One region of the Vibrio sp. C8 genome, then DNA from elsewhere that is predicted to be linked to it. Evidence: predicted binding sites of a transcription regulator. Region 1 holds the regulator's gene; each other region holds the start of a gene.

Region 1 (4,338 bases):
TCAAATACTCCTGAATATTTTGCACAGGAGAATGAACCAGATGATATTGATCAAGCAAACCATGATTGGCAATATCCTGTTTGGCAAGATTGAGCATTTCAGAAGAAAGATCACACAAGGTGACACGGTGCCCTAGCTTTGCGACCTTCTGTGACATCTGTGCGAGTCCACCTCCTGCGTCAAGAACATGCAATGGAGTTTCTGACTGGTCAAAATTTGTCAACATCTGTGTGAGATCTTCCCAAACAATGACTTGGCGGATTTCACCTTTGTCAGAGCCATAGATGTTTTTTGCAAATTTGTGGGCAATATCGTCGAAATTGCGATCTTCTGTCACGGCGGCTTGAGTTATGATAACGGATTCGTGCTGCTATTTTGTCATAGGAATAGCAGGAATAAAGAGGGTTTCTCCCTTTTTATTATCAAGTGCTGTTTTTTCGGACTATTTTGTTTATGTTTGAGCTGAAAAAGATTGTTTCATCCTTTTTAATGCCCTTGCCAGCGCTGCTGATTGTGGGATTCATCGGCTTAATGCTGATTATGTTTACTGCCAAGCGCAAGACTGGCAGCCTCATTGTTTTATTTTCACTCACCAGTCTTTTCCTTATTTCGTTCCAACCAATATCAACCCGTTTATTGATGCCGCTGGAGCGTCAATACTCTGCTTTTCTTCCTGTGGAAGGAGCAATTGACTATGTAATGGTGTTAGGCAACGGTCATGTCGTTGACGACGATATACCGCCGACATCCGAACTTTCTCGTACCGCTCTAATGCGTTTAGCTGAAGGTATTCGCATTGTTCGCATGTATCCGGGCTCTAAGCTGATTCTTTCAGGTTATGCACAAGGTAGTGAATTTAGCCATGCTCGTATGCTGGCACGTGTTGCTTTGGCACTTGGCATTGCAAAATCCGATATTGTGTTGTTGGAAACAGCAAAAGATACATGGGAAGAAGCAAGACAAGCCGCAGCTTTCGTGCAAAACAGAAAGCTCGTATTGGTTACTTCGGCTAGCCACATGGAAAGAGCAATTAAAGAATTTGAATCGGCTGGCTTAAACCCAATACCGGCACCAACTAACTTCCTAGCGCAAGTCAATATTGCCCAACCTTGGGAAAAGTACACGCCAAAAGCGCGTTATCTGGAACAAACCGAGCGATTCTGGCATGAGACTCTTGGTCAACTTTGGCAGAATCTTCGTGACTATGTCGCCGGTTATGACGAAACAGCAACACAGAACCAATAACCAATCATTCACTCCAATTAAGACCCGCCTAGCGCGGGTTTTTATTTATATCCAAAGCACAATCTTCGAACAATTTAATCAGTAAATTTCATATAAAGCGCAATTATTGCTTAGACTTAGAAAAAGGCTGAATCGGAGTTAAGCGATGAAAGAAATTAAAGCATTCAATGACAAACGTGCTGAGATTTACTGGTGGCTTTCAGGGCTGTTTACTCATGAGCTCACCTCACAAGATTTAGAACGGTATGATTCACCAGAAATTCATAACTTCCTAGCAGGCCTTGGTGAGAATGCGCATTTAGCAGCACCTAGCCAAAAGTTCATTTCTGTCCTCGACTGGCTTCTCAAGCAACAGGATGCCCAAGTTCAAATTGCCAACAGCTTTTTTCATCTATTTTCAAAGTGTGATGAAAACTCTGCACTACCCTATGCGTCACTCTATCTTGATAAATCTAAATATGTTGGCGAGACACCAGAGCAAGCAATTGCTCAGCTCATGGAACAAAATGGGGTTCACGTACAAAAGCAACCAGATGAATCCTATGACCATCTTTCTATCGAATTGGATTTTCTTGGTCACCTGATTATTCGTTCAAACGAATTAGAGAAAGAACCGCATATGGAAAAAGCGCTTCAGTTCCAAGCAGACTATATCCGTAATCATTTACTGAGTTGGGTGCCGGAATTTTCTCTTCATTGTTCAAGTGTGGATAAATTAGGGTTTTATTCATCAATATCCGTATTATTAGTTGCTTTCTTGCAACTCGATTTACAATACCTTACTGGCAACTGATTCTCATCAATAGCGCAATTTAGGCAATGAATTGTGACTACAGTTAAGTTTGCGCCTATGATTTGTCGTTGCGAGCTAACCGTTTGCGGTTTAAACTCAACAGCAAAATATGATGAATCATTATTTAAAACGCAAACCGCTGTTTCAAAGCGGTTTTTGTGTTTTAGTGACTTTAGGCTAGAAGCTATTCAACTTCGCCGCTGCTGAATCTGGCCAGTAATCGGGTTTGTTTGACCTAATAAAATTTAGCTAAAATCAGCAGTCAAAACAGGACAAATCTATGGCTACGATTAAAGATGTTGCTCGCTTAGCAGGCGTATCAACCACAACCGTATCACACGTAATAAACAAAACTCGCTTTGTTGCTGAAGCAACTCAAGAGAAAGTTCTCGAAGCAGTAAAAGAGCTAAACTACGCACCAAGTGCAGTAGCACGTAGTTTGAAATGTAACACTACACGTACTATCGGTATGTTGGTGACACAATCGACCAACCTATTCTTCTCTGAAGTTATAGACGGTGTAGAAAGCTACTGTTACCGCCAAGGGTACACGCTAATTCTGTGTAACACGGGTGGTATTTACGAGAAGCAAAGAGACTACATTCGAATGCTGGCAGAAAAACGTGTTGATGGCATTTTGGTGATGTGCTCTGACTTAACTCAAGAACTGTCAGAAATGCTTGAATCACATGCTGACATTCCAAAAGTTATTATGGATTGGGGCCCTGAAGCGTCTAAAGCTGACAAGATTATCGACAACTCTGAACTGGGTGGTTACTTAGCAACTAAGTACCTCATCGACAGAGGCCACAAAGACATCGCTTGTCTCAGCGGTCATTTGAACAAACTGGCTTGTCAGGAGCGTATTGCTGGCTTCCGTCGCGCGATGACAGAAGCCAATTTAGAAGTGAATGACAACTGGATTCTAGAAGGCAACTTTGAATGTGACACTGCGGTTCTAGCCGCAGATAAGATCATTGCTATGGATAAGATGCCAACCGCGGTGTTCTGCTTTAACGACACAATGGCACTGGGTCTAATGTCACGTTTGCAGCAGAAAGGGGTACGCGTACCGGATGATATCTCTGTGATTGGCTACGACAACATTGAGTTAGCAGAGTACTTCTCTCCACCACTGACAACTATCCACCAACCGAAACGTCGTGTGGGTAAAAACGCCTTCGAAATCCTGCTAGAACGCATTAAAGACAAAGAACACGAACGTCGTATCTTTGAAATGCATCCAGAAATTGTTGAACGCGATACAGTAAAAGATCTGACAAAATAATAAGTTACTCTCAATATGGCCCTAGAACTTCCTTGGGCTTAAGAGATATCTCTCGCAGATTTTTTTATTGGTAATAAAAATAGCAAACATAAGGTTAATTTTTTGAACTAGAATCACATTTAGTGCATATAAATGTGATTCTAATTCAAGTTTTTGATTATTATTTTCACTGTAGTGTCACGCACAGGGCAAACCTTCTGAAAGGATGGGACGCAAAGCCTCCGGCCTAAACCAAACAATGTTCAATCATTACTGGTAGGTAGCGGGGTTGCCGATGGCAAAAATCTATACATGAGTTGACTATTGATTGACATACTCCATGTAATTTTTTGCTATTCTCTCGGACCTGAATTTGGTGGCGTATTAGTTAATACACCGAGACTAACAGCATGGATAAACCAGTACTAAAAGACTCAATGCGACTTTTTGAGCAACTAGGATGTGTGAAATCACGTTCTATGTTCGGAGGGTTCGGCATTTTCATCGACGACGCAATGTTCGCTCTTGTGGTTAATGACCGCCTGCACATTCGCGCAGATGATCTCTCCTCAATAAATTTCCAACAACAAGGTTATGAACCTTACGTTTATAAAAAACGTGGTTTCCCTGTTGTCACAAAATATTTCGCTTTACCTGAAAATGCTTGGGAAGCCCCAGAGCAGATTATTGATGAGGCGAAACAAGCTTTAGAAGCAGCAAAACAAGAACGTGAAACTCAAGCGAAAGCGAAACCCGATCGCCTTAAGGATCTACCTAACATGCGTTTGGCAACAGAACGTATGCTAAAAAAAGCAGGCATCGATTCTGTTGACATGCTTCAACAAAAAGGCGCACTCGCAGCGTTCAGAGCTGTACAAGAAACTCACACCACCACCGTTGGTTTAGAGTTACTTTGGGCATTAGAAGGTGCAATTGAAGGTAAACACTGGTCGGTGATTCCTCAATCTCGTCGTGACGAGCTAATGCAGAAGCTTTGAGTTAAAAACTCACCCTACTTAAAAAGCACTCTTTA
Region 2 (4,338 bases), on a different contig from region 1:
GTTTTGTGTTCGCATTAACTCGGCAAATACTGTTTCACTGGGAACAGCTAGCGTTGACATATCTTTAATATTGGTTTTTTTTGAACTAAAAAGATAAGTGTATTCAAGGTTGGTTGGTGCTGAAAAGATCAGTTTTTTTGCTCGCTCTTCGGTATAGGTAACGCCGGAAGCAAAATCAATATCACCAGAAATAACGGAATTTAATCTTGGTGCAAATTCAGAAAAACGGATTAGCTCGAAATTTATAGACAGCTCTTGGGCAACTCTTTCTAACACCGTTTCAGCAATAATGTCTTCAGTACTGATAGCGATACTATAAGTCGACTTGTCAGCCGCCACAGCATTGCCTGCTAGCTTGGCCAACAAACATAAAAATAAGGTGAGATGATAAAAATGCTGGACGACTTTCATTCGCTGCTTCGACTCAATGATTACAACAGTGAGTTTAATTGAAACAAGGCAGGCCAGCCTATAGAGTCTATCGTAGGAAAATTCTTTAAATTTTGATGACTCAGGGAAATGCAACTATACGGAATATAGAACAGTTGAATAATCGCAACTCCAACGTGTTGATAAAAATAACGATCCAGCGATTAATACTGTACAGGATAGGTAAAACCAACAGCTGTCACTAACTTCCGCAGAATTTGAATCCACGATTGACCAGTCGCCAAACACAGCTCTCCTAAACCACTTCTATTTATCAACAAGTTACAAAATCTACCATAACTTTTTGCTCAAATTTCCCACAAAAACATAAATTTCTTCTTGATCAGTATTTGGTTTAATACTACTGTATACACATACAGCATGTATAAAAGGACAGTGTTATGCTAAATAGTGAATTGCTAGTTAACAAATCATTCGGTATTGAATCAAACGTAACTCGCTTTGGAAATCCAACGAGTAAACATCATTCATTTTCTACTGCATCAGCCGCAGATATGTTTGTTCGCCTTTCAAGTCTATCCCAGCACAAACAATGGATCCTGTTTACTGGTGAATGTCCACGTCCTCAGTATCACGAGCTAGCCGCTCACCAAATACATTGCAGTAGAATTATTCATATGAAGCCATCTCAATCGCAATCAGAAATAACCATTGTGATGAAAGCTATCCAATCGGGTAACGCGAGTGCTGTGGTTGCCTCTGGTAACATCGATATCGTTAGCCAAAAACTACTTAAACAAATGGCAACAGAATACCGTTGTGAAGTGTTTTTCCTAGAACCTACAGCACCACAATTCCACTAATCTCTATCACTGCCTTTTGCCCTCTCGATGAGAGGGCTTTTTCTATTTTTCCCTGAATGCTTTGTATCCCCACTCTCTAGCATTTCATTTTGTGCATGTTTGTATGACTCAATTTTTACACCATTTCTACGAACAAAAAGATATTTAAGCAAACGTTTGCTTTTTATATGGCGACATAAAATAGTTCTGGTATGATGCGCGCAGTAATTGATATCTCACCGTGCTTAGATATCTTCTTTCTATACCCGAATCTCTTAAGGCTGCTATTTCGCCAGTTTATAAGTAGGATGGGTATATGACGTTTGAAATAAGATAGGAATGTCTCCATGAGCCTTGCTGACCAAGTTCTTGCCGTCAATGACGATCTCCCAATTCGTACCCATCAGCCAGTTCATAGCGGTAAAGTTCGCTCTGTGTACTGGCTAACTGAAGAAGACAGCCGTCGCCTTATCAAAGAGAAAGGCTATGATGTCGCTGAAGATGCACCACTTGCCATCATGGTGATCAGCGACCGTATCTCTGCGTTCGATTGTATCTGGCATGCTGAAGGCGGTATTGCAGGCGTTCCGGGTAAAGGTGCGGCACTGAATGCGATCTCTAATCACTGGTTCAAACTTTTCAAAGACAACGGTCTAGCAGATAGCCATATTCTGGATATCCCACACCCATTTGTTTGGATTGTTCAAAAAGCTAAACCAATAAAAATTGAAGCCATTTGTCGTCAATACATCACAGGTTCCATGTGGCGAGCGTACGCAAAAGGTGAACGAGAGTTCTGTGGTATTGAGCTTCCTGAAGGTTTAGAAAAAGACAAAGCACTTCCTGAACTGCTAATGACACCTTCAACGAAGGGTATCCTTAAAGGCATTCCGGGAGTTCCTGAAGCAGACGACGTGAACATCACTCGTAAAAATATCGAAGACAACTTCGCAGCGTTCAACTTCAGCAAAGCGGAAGACATTGCACTGTACGAAAAACTTCTTAAAGAAGGTTTCGGTGTGATTAGCCAAGCACTCAAAGAAATCGGCCAGATTTTCGTAGATACCAAATTTGAATTTGGTTACGTCACTGATGCTAACGGCGCAGAAAAGCTGATCTACATGGATGAAGTGGGCACACCTGACTCATCGCGCATCTGGGATGAAGCGCAATACTTGCAGGGCAAGATTGTTGAAAACTCAAAAGAAGGCTTCCGTCAGTTCCTATTAAACTACTTCCCTGACCCAGATATCCTTCTTAACAAAGATCGTATGCCTGAGCGTGAAGCACTGGCACGTGACAATACTTTACCACTAGAAGCGCTAATGGATATTTCACGCACTTACTTGGGTATTGCAGAGAAAGTTGTCGGCCACAAAATCGAGCTAAGTGACAATCCAAAGCAAGAGATCATCAAGATTCTTGACGAGCAATATGGTCTGATTGATTAATCATCTGATCAGCAAAAAGGGCGCTTAACTACCAGTTTCCAATAGAAACTAATTAGTGAAGCGCCCTTTTCATTTCTGAATAATTCATCACAAAGTGATAATAAACTCGTCTTGCTTACCCGCTTTAATATGAGCTTCACAGTTAGATTGAATAGATTCAATCTGTTGTTCGTCTAATGCATATGGCATGACAAGTTTAATTTCTTCAATTCCTTCGCGTTTCGCTAACTTCACCAGTTCAATAAGATTTGACTCATCGCTGTGGTTACTTGATAAACGTTTTAACGCTATTTCCCAAAGCCTATCTTCAGGACTCATTCTTTCTTTTACCGATTCATTCCAGACAGTACCAAAAACCGGAGCAAACGATTTCAGCGCTTCAGAAAAGGTCCATTTCTTGGAACTTGAGGTTCCTAAAAAAGTGGTGTAATCAAACACTGCGCAAATTCGTTGTGGTTTATCCATTCTGTTCCCCGACATAATTGGCAACACAGTGTTATCAATATTAGACATCCCTAACTTTATAGCAATACGATATAAAAAAACGTTCTTTTATGCCCTTATTTTCATGGCCACTGATATATAAAAACCAAATTGGTAACAAAAAGTAGCTACAGCGTTCAACAACCTATGCCTTAATGATTAATATTTTAGATTTAAAACATATTCAGCGGATATCTACGACTCTGCTGGCTTTGCGATATTGAACCCGATAACCGGACCAACGAGGTAACTCCCAGCGTTTTGGATCGCCTTTGCGTAAGCCACCTTGATAGATGACGCACACCAGTTTTCGTTGCACAAAATACTCAACCTTAAGTTGGATATCACTTAGGGTTATTTCGAGCGGATATAAATCGGCGAACTCTTCTTTTTCCCAATATGGTATACCTTCAAACGGGAAATCGTCGCCACTGAACATGACCAACTCTTCAAGTGAGCAAATACCTAAAGCCGTCAATTGCTGTTCAAACCATGTGGTAAAAGTCAGGTCATCATGGTTTTTCGTCTTTTCATCCAACCCCAGTTCAACATAGATTTTCCATAGTTCAATCTCGGCTGTACGCTGCTTCGCAAATCCAGCAAAACACTTTTCAGCTATAACGGCGTTTACGATCGATTGAATGGCAAACTCGCCACTGGCTTCTACGCTTTTAGACTTGATTACGCGACCAGCATGAATAAGCTGTTGCTCAGACATCAGCACACCATTATCAAGGCTAGCTTCCACCTGCGTCCAATGCCCAAGTTGCAGTTCTTCTATCAAATCAAAAGAAACAGGCATCATCACTGTAGCTAGTGTCAGGGTCTGCTTCACTCCCCGCCCGGGCAAACTGTGCTGGTCAAGCACCAATGCAGCTTCGGCTTTAGAGGAAAATCGACTATTTCGGCCGATCAGCACTTCCATTTGTCCATTAGCCAGTGCTTCTTTCCGTCGCTCTCTACGCACAAACACCAACTCAGGGTGAAGCGCTGCAATCGCTTGAGTCAACGCATGATGTTGATATCGAGAAGCCACCTCTATTTGCGGTAGTCCGTAGATCTCTCTCATCTGCTTGGATAATCCTTGAGCCTCTTTCAATGCTTCAAGATCAAGGTTAATCGCCGAATACTCTTTTCCTCGAACCAGTTGAATCAACAACTGACCATCACAG
Region 3 (4,338 bases), on a different contig from region 1:
AACAACAATTAATCCAACAACTCGTACCGCTATTTGGCTACGAGCATGTCGAATTCAGCACTGAAGCACCCTCAATCGGTAACAAAGTATGAGCAAACCCATTCAAATGGAAAAAGGCGTCAAATACCGTGACGCTGACAAAATGGCACTGATTCCCGTAAAGAACATGCCGTCAGAACAAAAAGAAATCTTGCGTAAACCTGAGTGGATGAAAATCAAGCTGCCAGCAGACAGCCAACGTATCCAAGACATCAAATCAGCAATGCGTAAGAACAACCTGCACTCTGTTTGTGAAGAAGCGTCTTGCCCTAACTTGGCTGAGTGTTTCAACCACGGTACAGCGACCTTCATGATTTTAGGTGCTATTTGTACACGTCGTTGCCCATTCTGCGATGTTGCCCATGGTCGCCCTGTTGCTCCTGAAGCCGATGAGCCGAAAAAGCTAGCGAAAACCATCAGTGATATGAAACTGAAATATGTGGTTATCACCTCTGTAGACCGTGATGATCTTCGTGATGGCGGTGCACAACACTTTGCTGACTGTAACCGTGAAATTCGCGCTTTGAATCCAAATATTCGTATTGAAACTTTGGTTCCTGATTTCCGTGGTCGTATGGATGTAGCACTGGACTTGTTGAAAGACAACCCGCCGGATGTCTTCAACCACAACTTGGAAACGGCACCTCGCCTGTACCGTAAAGCGCGTCCGGGTGCAAACTACAAGTGGTCACTGCAACTGCTACAAAAATTCAAACAGCAGCATCCAGAGATTCCAACAAAATCAGGTTTGATGATGGGCCTTGGTGAGACAAAAGAAGAGATCATCGAAGTGATGAAAGACCTTCGTGCCCACGGCGTTACTATGCTAACCCTAGGCCAATACCTAGCGCCAAGCCGCCACCATTTGCCCGTTGAACGTTACGTTCCACCAGCAGAGTTTGATGAGCTAAAAGATATCGCGCTAGAGCTTGGTTTCACTCACGCGGCTTGTGGTCCGTTTGTGCGTTCTTCTTACCACGCAGATATGCAAGCGCAAGGTTTAGAAGTAAAGTAATCAATACTTGAACAACTAAATCAATGAAAAGGCGATATGTCTTCGGATATGTCGCCTTTTTTGTGTCTATGATTGAATAGATGCAAATAGTTTTATAGGCTAACCACTGACTCTTAAATCATGAAGGACAATGATAATGAAAAATTTAACGATGCTCGCTTTCGCTCTGACAACAGCAGCAATTACAGCCGGTTGTTCTTCGAACTCTCAGACAGACAACTTCCGCGAAGCTTCTTTTGAGTTATGTAATACAGAAGTCGATATCTACTCTGTCAGCGACGATGGCAAAGTTCGCATTGTCTGTTCAGATGGTGCTAAGTTTGCTCTGGCAAGTGAAGATACACTCGAAGTGATGCGCGAGATTAATATTGAATATTGTGATGGTGAAGGCTTAGGTAAGTTTACCGAAAGCAACAAATACTACATGTTCAAATGCAAATCCGGCACTTTGATCAGTATGGCTAAATAGAGCGAACTACAGTTCTATGGCGATTTTCTGTAGCCAACGAGTTCGCCAGTTTAAAGATGTAAAAAAGGCCTGCATTGCAGGCCTTTTCCATATGTTCAAGCAATTAAGCGTAAACTGGTAGACGCTTACAGATATCAAGCACTTTTTGTTTCGTTGCTTCGATAACCGCTTCGTCGTTGATGTTGTCTAGAACATCACACATCCAGTTAGCCAATGCTTTCGCATCTTCCTCATTGAAGCCACGGCGAGTAATTGCTGGTGTACCAACACGGATACCAGAAGTTACGAATGGGCTACGAGGATCGTTTGGCACTGAGTTTTTGTTTACAGTGATGTTCGCTGCACCTAGAGCTGCATCCGCTTCTTTACCAGTGATGTCTTTGTCGATTAGGTCAACAAGGAACAGGTGGTTTTCAGTACTGTTAGAAACGATTTTATAACCACGTTCTTGGAACTGAGCAACCATTGCTTTTGCGTTCTTAACAACACGCTCTTGGTAAGCTTTGAACTCAGGTTCCATCGCTTCTTTGAACGCTACCGCTTTACCAGCGATAACATGCATTAGAGGACCACCTTGGCCGCCAGGGAACACTGCTGAGTTCAGCTTCTTGTACATCTCTTCACCAGCGTTTGAAAGAATCAAGCCGCCACGTGGGCCTGCTAGTGTTTTGTGAGTTGTAGTAGTAACAACGTGTGCGTGTGGGATTGGTGTTGGGTATACACCAGCAGCAATCAGGCCAGCAACGTGTGCCATGTCAACAAACAGGTAAGCATCGACTTTGTCAGCGATTTCACGCATGCGTTTCCAATCAACGATTTGTGAGTAAGCTGAGAAACCACCGATGATCATCTTAGGTTTATGCTCAAGAGCAAGAGCTTCCATTTCGTCGTAGTTGATTTGACCAGCTTCGTCGATACCGTAAGGAATCACGTTGTAGTGTTTACCAGAGAAGTTTACTGGTGAACCGTGAGTCAAGTGACCGCCGTGCGCTAGGCTCATACCTAGAACAGTGTCACCTGGGTTTAGAAGAGCCATGTACACTGCGCTATTTGCTTGAGAGCCAGAATGTGGCTGAACGTTAGCGTACTCACAGCCAAATAGCTGGCATGCACGGTCAATTGCTAGAGATTCCGCTTTATCAACGTACTCACAACCGCCGTAGTAACGCTTGCCAGGGTAGCCTTCAGCGTATTTGTTTGTTAGCTGAGAACCTTGAGCTTCCATTACACGCGGACTGGTGTAGTTTTCTGAAGCGATAAGTTCAATGTGCTCTTCTTGGCGAAGAGTTTCTTCCTGAATGGCAGCGTATAGCTCCGGATCATAATCAGCGATGTTCATATCACGCTTAAGCATCTGTATCTCCTGACTCAGATTTGACTGAAAGTAGCAAAAAACCACACAACGACCAAAAGCAAACGTTTTCGTCACCGTAATATGGCGCGCATTCTACATAATTTGATTTATATCATAAAGCCCAAATTACAGAAATTATCATGCAGTTTTTTCATGTTGATTGACAACACCGCTCATCTTTTGCGCTTTTTAGATGAGTGTCTACATTTTCTTTACACAGTGTAAATTTGGGAATACATAGGTTTACCCTAATTTTTGTTCGCTAGCTACCGAAAAGATCAGGTTTTAATTAGTATCCACTTATTCTTTACCAATTACTTATTTTTTAGCAATTAATGGCATCTTAAATGGAAACACATTCACGGAAGGAAGATTGGGTAGCGATCTTCACTGGCACCTTTATTGTGTCTCAGGGACTATTTTTTTTAAAAGCAGCCAATTTGATCACAGGTGGTACTGCGGGTTTAGCACTTCTACTCACTCATGTATTCCCATGGAGCTTCGGCGTACTCTATTTCTTCGTCAACATGCCATTCTACTTGCTCGCGTGGAAACGCTTCGGGACTAGGTTTTCGGTCAACACAGCTATCTCATGCGCCTTGGTTTCAGTCTTTACTGATCACTTGTCGAACTTCATCACTATCGAACATGTTGAGCCGGCTTACTGTGCTATAGCTGGAGGACTACTGACTGGATTAGGAATGCTGATTCTGTTCCGTCACCGCTCAAGCTTGGGTGGCTTTAACGTGCTATGTCTGTTTATTCAGGACAAATTCGGCATTTCGGTGGGCAAAACTCAACTTGTTTTAGACTGCATCATTGTGTTTACCTCGCTGTTCTTCTTAACACCGTCAATCATTATGCTTTCTATAGCAGGCGCGTTTGTACTCAACATAGTGTTAGCGATGAACCATAAGCCTTCACGTTATTCGGTGAAATATATCTAGACACAGTGAAAGACAATTAGACGAAATTGAACAAGAATTGAAAAACGAAAGCCCGCTATTTTGCGGGCTTTTTGATTTTGGCTTTAAGGCAAGGGGCTTAGTGAGTTGTTCGACCTTTGTTATCGTGCCCCAACTCTCTGTTCAGTTCTGCTTCAACGTGCCCCGGAGCTTGTGTCTTCGCTGAAATTAAACGGTACATTGCTGGAATAACAAACAGGGTAACCACGGTAGCGAATGCCATCCCGAAGAAAATAACTGTACCCACAGCCACACGGCTTTCATAACCAGCGCCAGTAGAGACAATCAGTGGAATAGAACCAGCCAGAGTTGTAAATGCAGTCATCAGAATAGGACGAAGGCGTCGCGCAGAAGCATCCACAATCGCTTTTTCAAACTCAACGCCACGGTCACGCAACTGGTTGGCAAACTCAACAATTAAGATACCGTTCTTAGTCACCATACCAATCAGCATCACCATACCAATTTGGCTGTATACATTCATCCCCTGCCCCAT
Region 4 (4,338 bases), on a different contig from region 1:
TTATGGAGTTCGTTGCGGACAAATTGGGCAGAGACAAACCGGTTTGGGACCAAGGTATATTCTGAGTCACAACAATAAAAGTCGAAAGCGGGAAAAGGCCTGTTCACTGATTTAGCACAATAAACATCGGCGATTAACAACATATAAAACCTGTTAACCACTGTTTAGAGATCAATTGGATTAGCTATGAAACACTTCTTGCCTTCATCTGTAATGCTTGTTCCGTTTGTTATGAAACATTACCCAGATAGTGATACAGAATCCCAAAGTGAAAGTGAACAAAATTCGAGCTGTGATCTGTGCGACGCTCCAGTATCGGATCCTCAACTAGACTTATCTACCGATAACCAATTGAAAGCGAAGAAAGGTCGCAAGGTTAGATAAACTCCTGATAAACACAAGGAATAAGTCGATGAAAAAAGTAGCCGTTATTTTAAGTGGCTGTGGTGTCTTCGATGGCTCAGAAATTCATGAAGCTGTCTTAGCGCTCCATGCCATTGAGAAGCAAGGGGCAAGCTGGCACTGCTTTGCGCCTAATATCGAACAACTGCATGTTATTAATCACCTGACCGGTGAAGTGATGACAGAAAAGCGCAATGTTCTGGTAGAGGCCGCTCGGCTTGTTCGAGGCAAGATAGACGATGTAGAAAAACTTAAAGCCGACGACTACGATGCGTTACTCCTTCCTGGAGGATTTGGCGCGGCCAAAAACTTAACTGACTTTGCAGTTAAAGGTACTGAGTGCACCATTAATGCTCATGTTGCGTCTGCGTGTCGAGCGTTTGCTCAATCTGGTAAACCAGCCGCGTATCTGTGTATCGCTCCAACCATTATTCCCATGATTTATGAGCACGGCGTTCAAGGTACGATTGGAAATGACAAAGATACCGCCATCGCTTTCAATCACATGGGAGGTGACCACATCAACTGCCCAGTCGATGACTTCGTCTATGACCATGAACACAACGTTCTTTCTACTCCAGCTTATATGTTGGCAGGCAGTATTTCAGAAGCGGCATCAGGTATCGAACGTCTGGTTGAAAAGCTAATAGAGCTGGCATAAATAGCTCGACGCTATAGAATGACAACAGCAAGGTGATCATCTCGGTCACCTTGCTGCTTTATAAAGGTTGTTAATCATTTCCAGTGAGTGAATATTATCCGAGAGTTGACACAAATCAGCATAATTTTGAAAATAACCGCAATCGAACAATCCTCTCACAAAAACACTTTACATCGATTTATTTCTAGATAACATGCCACCGCAAACGTTTGCTCAACTAAATACCATCACCTTCTGAGGATTTTATGCTATCAGACATCGACATTTGCCGCTCTACCCCATTGACTCACATTGATGCCGTTGCTGACAAAGCAGGATTACTTGCTGAAGAGTACGAAAGTCACGGCCATTACAAAGCAAAAGTCTCATTAAAATGTTTAGAACGATTGCATGAAAAACCTGTAGGCAAGTTTGTATTGGTAACAGCGATCACTCCTACTCCACTTGGTGAAGGAAAGACCGTTACGACGATCGGTTTAGCTCAAGGCTTAGCAAAATTAAACCAGTCGGTCTTTGCCTGTATACGCCAACCTTCTATGGGGCCAATCTTTGGTGTTAAGGGTGGTGCTGCAGGTGGTGGTTATTCTCAGGTTGCGCCAATGGAAGAGCTAAACCTGCACTTAACTGGTGATATTCACGCGGTGACCGCTGCCCATAACCTAGCCTCAGCCGCTATTGACGCTCGTATCTACCATGAGCAGCGAAACGGCTATGAAGATTTCGAACGCCGAACACAGCTTAAAGCGCTACGAATCGATCCACACCAAGTGGTATGGAAACGTGTTGTTGACCATAACGATCGTGCATTACGCATGGTAACGGTTGGCCAAAACGAAATGGGCAAAACCATCAATGGTTATGAACGAACTGACGGTTTCGATATTTCCGCAGCATCTGAACTAATGGCAATTCTTGCCTTGGCTTCTGACCTTAAAGATCTACGTCAACGTATCGGCAAAATTGTGGTTGGCTACAGTTTTGATGGCCACCCTGTTACTACAGAAGATTTGCAAGTCGCTGGCGCGATGACGGTCAGTATGAAAGAAGCGATCAAACCAACCTTAATGCAGACTTTAGAAGGTGTACCAACCCTTATCCATGCAGGGCCTTTCGCCAATATTGCACACGGCAATTCATCAATCATTGCCGATGATATCGCTACACGCTTAGCCGAATACACAGTCACAGAAGGCGGCTTCGGTTCTGACATGGGTTTTGAAAAAGCCTGCAACATCAAAGCAAAAGCATCGGGTAAAACCCCAGACTGCGCTGTTATTGTGGCAACCTTACGCGGTCTGAAAGCAAACTCAAGCCAATTCGATTTACGTCCAGGTCAAGCTATCCCCGACTCATTGTTCGCACCAGATCGAGATGCTTTAGTCGCAGGCTTTGAAAACTTAAAGTGGCATATTAACAACGTTAATAAATACGGCATTCCTGCTGTTGTCGCGATTAACCGTTTCCCGCAAGATACTGACGAAGAGCTACAGCAGCTTATTGAACTTATCGAGGCTTTACCTAACGATGTTGAAGTATCGATTTCTGAGGGTTTTGTTAAAGGTGGTGAAGGCACTAAAGCACTTGCAGAAAAAGTGATTAAGCAGTGCGAGAAAGAATGCTTATTTGAACCTCTATACAAAGCTGAAGATGCGCTCATGACCAAGATCACCAGTGTTGTCACCAAAGGCTACGGAGCAGGTTCATTTATGCTGAGTTATAAAGCTCAAATGAAATTAAAGCAGTTGAACGAACAAGGCTTTGAAAACCTGTCAGTCTGTTTTGCAAAAACGCCACTCTCCATCACCACAAATTCTTCAATCAAAGGTGCACCAAGTGGATTTGAAGTGATGATTCGTGAACTCAAACTCTGCGCTGGCGCTGGCTTTGTGTATGCGCTGTGCGACAACGTGATGACCATGCCCGGCCTACCAGACAAGCCCGCCTTTATGTCGTTAGACATCGACGAACACGGGCAGATTATTGGTTTGAGTTAACCCACCCAATCAAATTCGACAAGGCAGCACTTCAATTTAAGCTGCCTTTTCTTTATCGAAAGATTTATTTCTTTCGTAAACAGTTTGAAATTTTTCACTTCGTGTGCCGTTCTTTTCTTATATCGATAATAAAAACGGGTAAGAAAAGTCATGAAACGCTCAACAGCACTATTACTACTCTTCGCTGCAATACCTTTATCAATTTTTTCGTTCAGTCATGCCACCAGCGAAATGACATCGACTCACTCTGATCAAATGAAATCAGGCCAAACGGAAGTTACTACCTTGGCGGGTGGTTGTTTCTGGTGTACAGAATCAGATTTGGAAAAACTTCCGGGTGTCGTTGATGTCGTCTCTGGTTACGCTGGAGGAAATGTTGATAACCCTAATTACAAGCAAGTCTCGTCAGGTAAAACCGGACACATTGAAGTGGTTCAGGTGACGTACGATCCAAAACAAGTGACTTACGAACAAGTACTAGACCAATTCTTTAGACATATCGACCCAACCGATAACCAAGGATCTTTTGTCGACCGAGGGAACCAATACCGCCCTGCGATTTTCTATCACAATGATGAGCAAAAGCAGATTGCTGCGAATTTCATGAAAGAAATCGAGCAAACAGGCATTTTCAAAAAGCCATTAAAAACTGAGCTGATTAAATACACCAAGTTTTGGCGTGCGGAAGAGTATCACCAAGACTATTACAAAAATAACTCGCTACGTTATAAGTACTATCGTTACGCTTCGGGACGTGACCAGTACCTCGACGAGATCTTCGGTAAAGACAGAGTCGAAAAGCCGGTAACGTTACGAGAAATAATCGACAAGACAAAAGCTCTCAACAGTGTCAAAGCATACACTCGCCCGTCTGATGAAGAGATCAAAGCAAAACTGACCGACCTACAGTATTACGTTACTCAAGAGGAAGGAACCGAACGTGCTTTCCAAAATGAATACTGGGACAACAAGCAAGAAGGGATCTATGTGGATATCGTTTCTGGAGAGCCGCTGTTTTCTTCCACCGATAAATACAAATCAGGAACAGGGTGGCCAAGTTTCACTAAGCCCATCAGTTCGGCATACATTCTCACTCACGATGACAACAAGCTGTTTTATACCCGAACCGAAGTTCGCAGCCGCTTTGCAGACTCTCATCTCGGTCACGTATTCGATGATGGTCCCGCTCCTACAGGGTTGAGATACTGCATGAATTCAGCTGCGATGCGCTTTGTTCCTGTCGATAAAATGCAGCAGGAAGGCTATGGAGAATGGCTGACG

Evidence for each region. The regulator PurR, encoded in region 1, represses purine synthesis genes. The targets are predictions, from matches to a motif close to TNANGNAAACGTTTNCNTNA.
Region 2: the regulator PurR is predicted to act here: its motif matches at 1,398-1,417, upstream of ACRQQK_RS00130 (phosphoribosylaminoimidazolesuccinocarboxamide synthase).
Region 3: the regulator PurR is predicted to act here: its motif matches at 2,932-2,951, upstream of glyA (serine hydroxymethyltransferase).
Region 4: the regulator PurR is predicted to act here: its motif matches at 1,261-1,280, upstream of ACRQQK_RS17545 (formate--tetrahydrofolate ligase).

What each region holds. Positions count from the first base shown of each region.
Region 1 covers NZ_JBPAOE010000011.1:379,992-384,329, reverse strand. Annotated here, with positions in the region: gene cmoM (tRNA uridine 5-oxyacetic acid(34) methyltransferase CmoM) at 1-337, opposite strand, end outside; gene elyC (envelope biogenesis factor ElyC) at 427-1,245, shown strand; gene torD (molecular chaperone TorD) at 1,391-2,038, shown strand; gene purR (HTH-type transcriptional repressor PurR) at 2,319-3,326, shown strand; cyclic di-GMP riboswitch class I at 3,504-3,602, shown strand; gene ACRQQK_RS07760 (TfoX/Sxy family DNA transformation protein) at 3,716-4,303, shown strand.
Region 2 covers NZ_JBPAOE010000001.1:28,777-33,114, forward strand. Annotated here, with positions in the region: gene ACRQQK_RS00120 (diguanylate cyclase domain-containing protein) at 1-411, opposite strand, end outside; gene ACRQQK_RS00125 (hypothetical protein) at 831-1,253, shown strand; gene ACRQQK_RS00130 (phosphoribosylaminoimidazolesuccinocarboxamide synthase) at 1,580-2,683, shown strand; gene ACRQQK_RS00135 (transporter) at 2,771-3,163, opposite strand; gene ACRQQK_RS00140 (helicase-related protein) at 3,351-4,338, opposite strand, start outside.
Region 3 covers NZ_JBPAOE010000004.1:4,078-8,415, reverse strand. Annotated here, with positions in the region: gene lipB (lipoyl(octanoyl) transferase LipB) at 1-92, shown strand, start outside; gene lipA (lipoyl synthase) at 89-1,054, shown strand; gene ACRQQK_RS02340 (hypothetical protein) at 1,191-1,523, shown strand; gene glyA (serine hydroxymethyltransferase) at 1,627-2,877, opposite strand; gene ACRQQK_RS02330 (YitT family protein) at 3,225-3,824, shown strand; gene vexH (vibriobactin export RND transporter permease subunit VexH) at 3,922-4,338, opposite strand, start outside.
Region 4 covers NZ_JBPAOE010000049.1:207,615-211,952, forward strand. Annotated here, with positions in the region: gene ACRQQK_RS17530 (LysR family transcriptional regulator) at 1-65, shown strand, start outside; gene ACRQQK_RS17535 (hypothetical protein) at 187-384, shown strand; gene elbB (isoprenoid biosynthesis glyoxalase ElbB) at 413-1,063, shown strand; gene ACRQQK_RS17545 (formate--tetrahydrofolate ligase) at 1,309-3,057, shown strand; gene msrB (peptide-methionine (R)-S-oxide reductase MsrB) at 3,208-4,338, shown strand, end outside.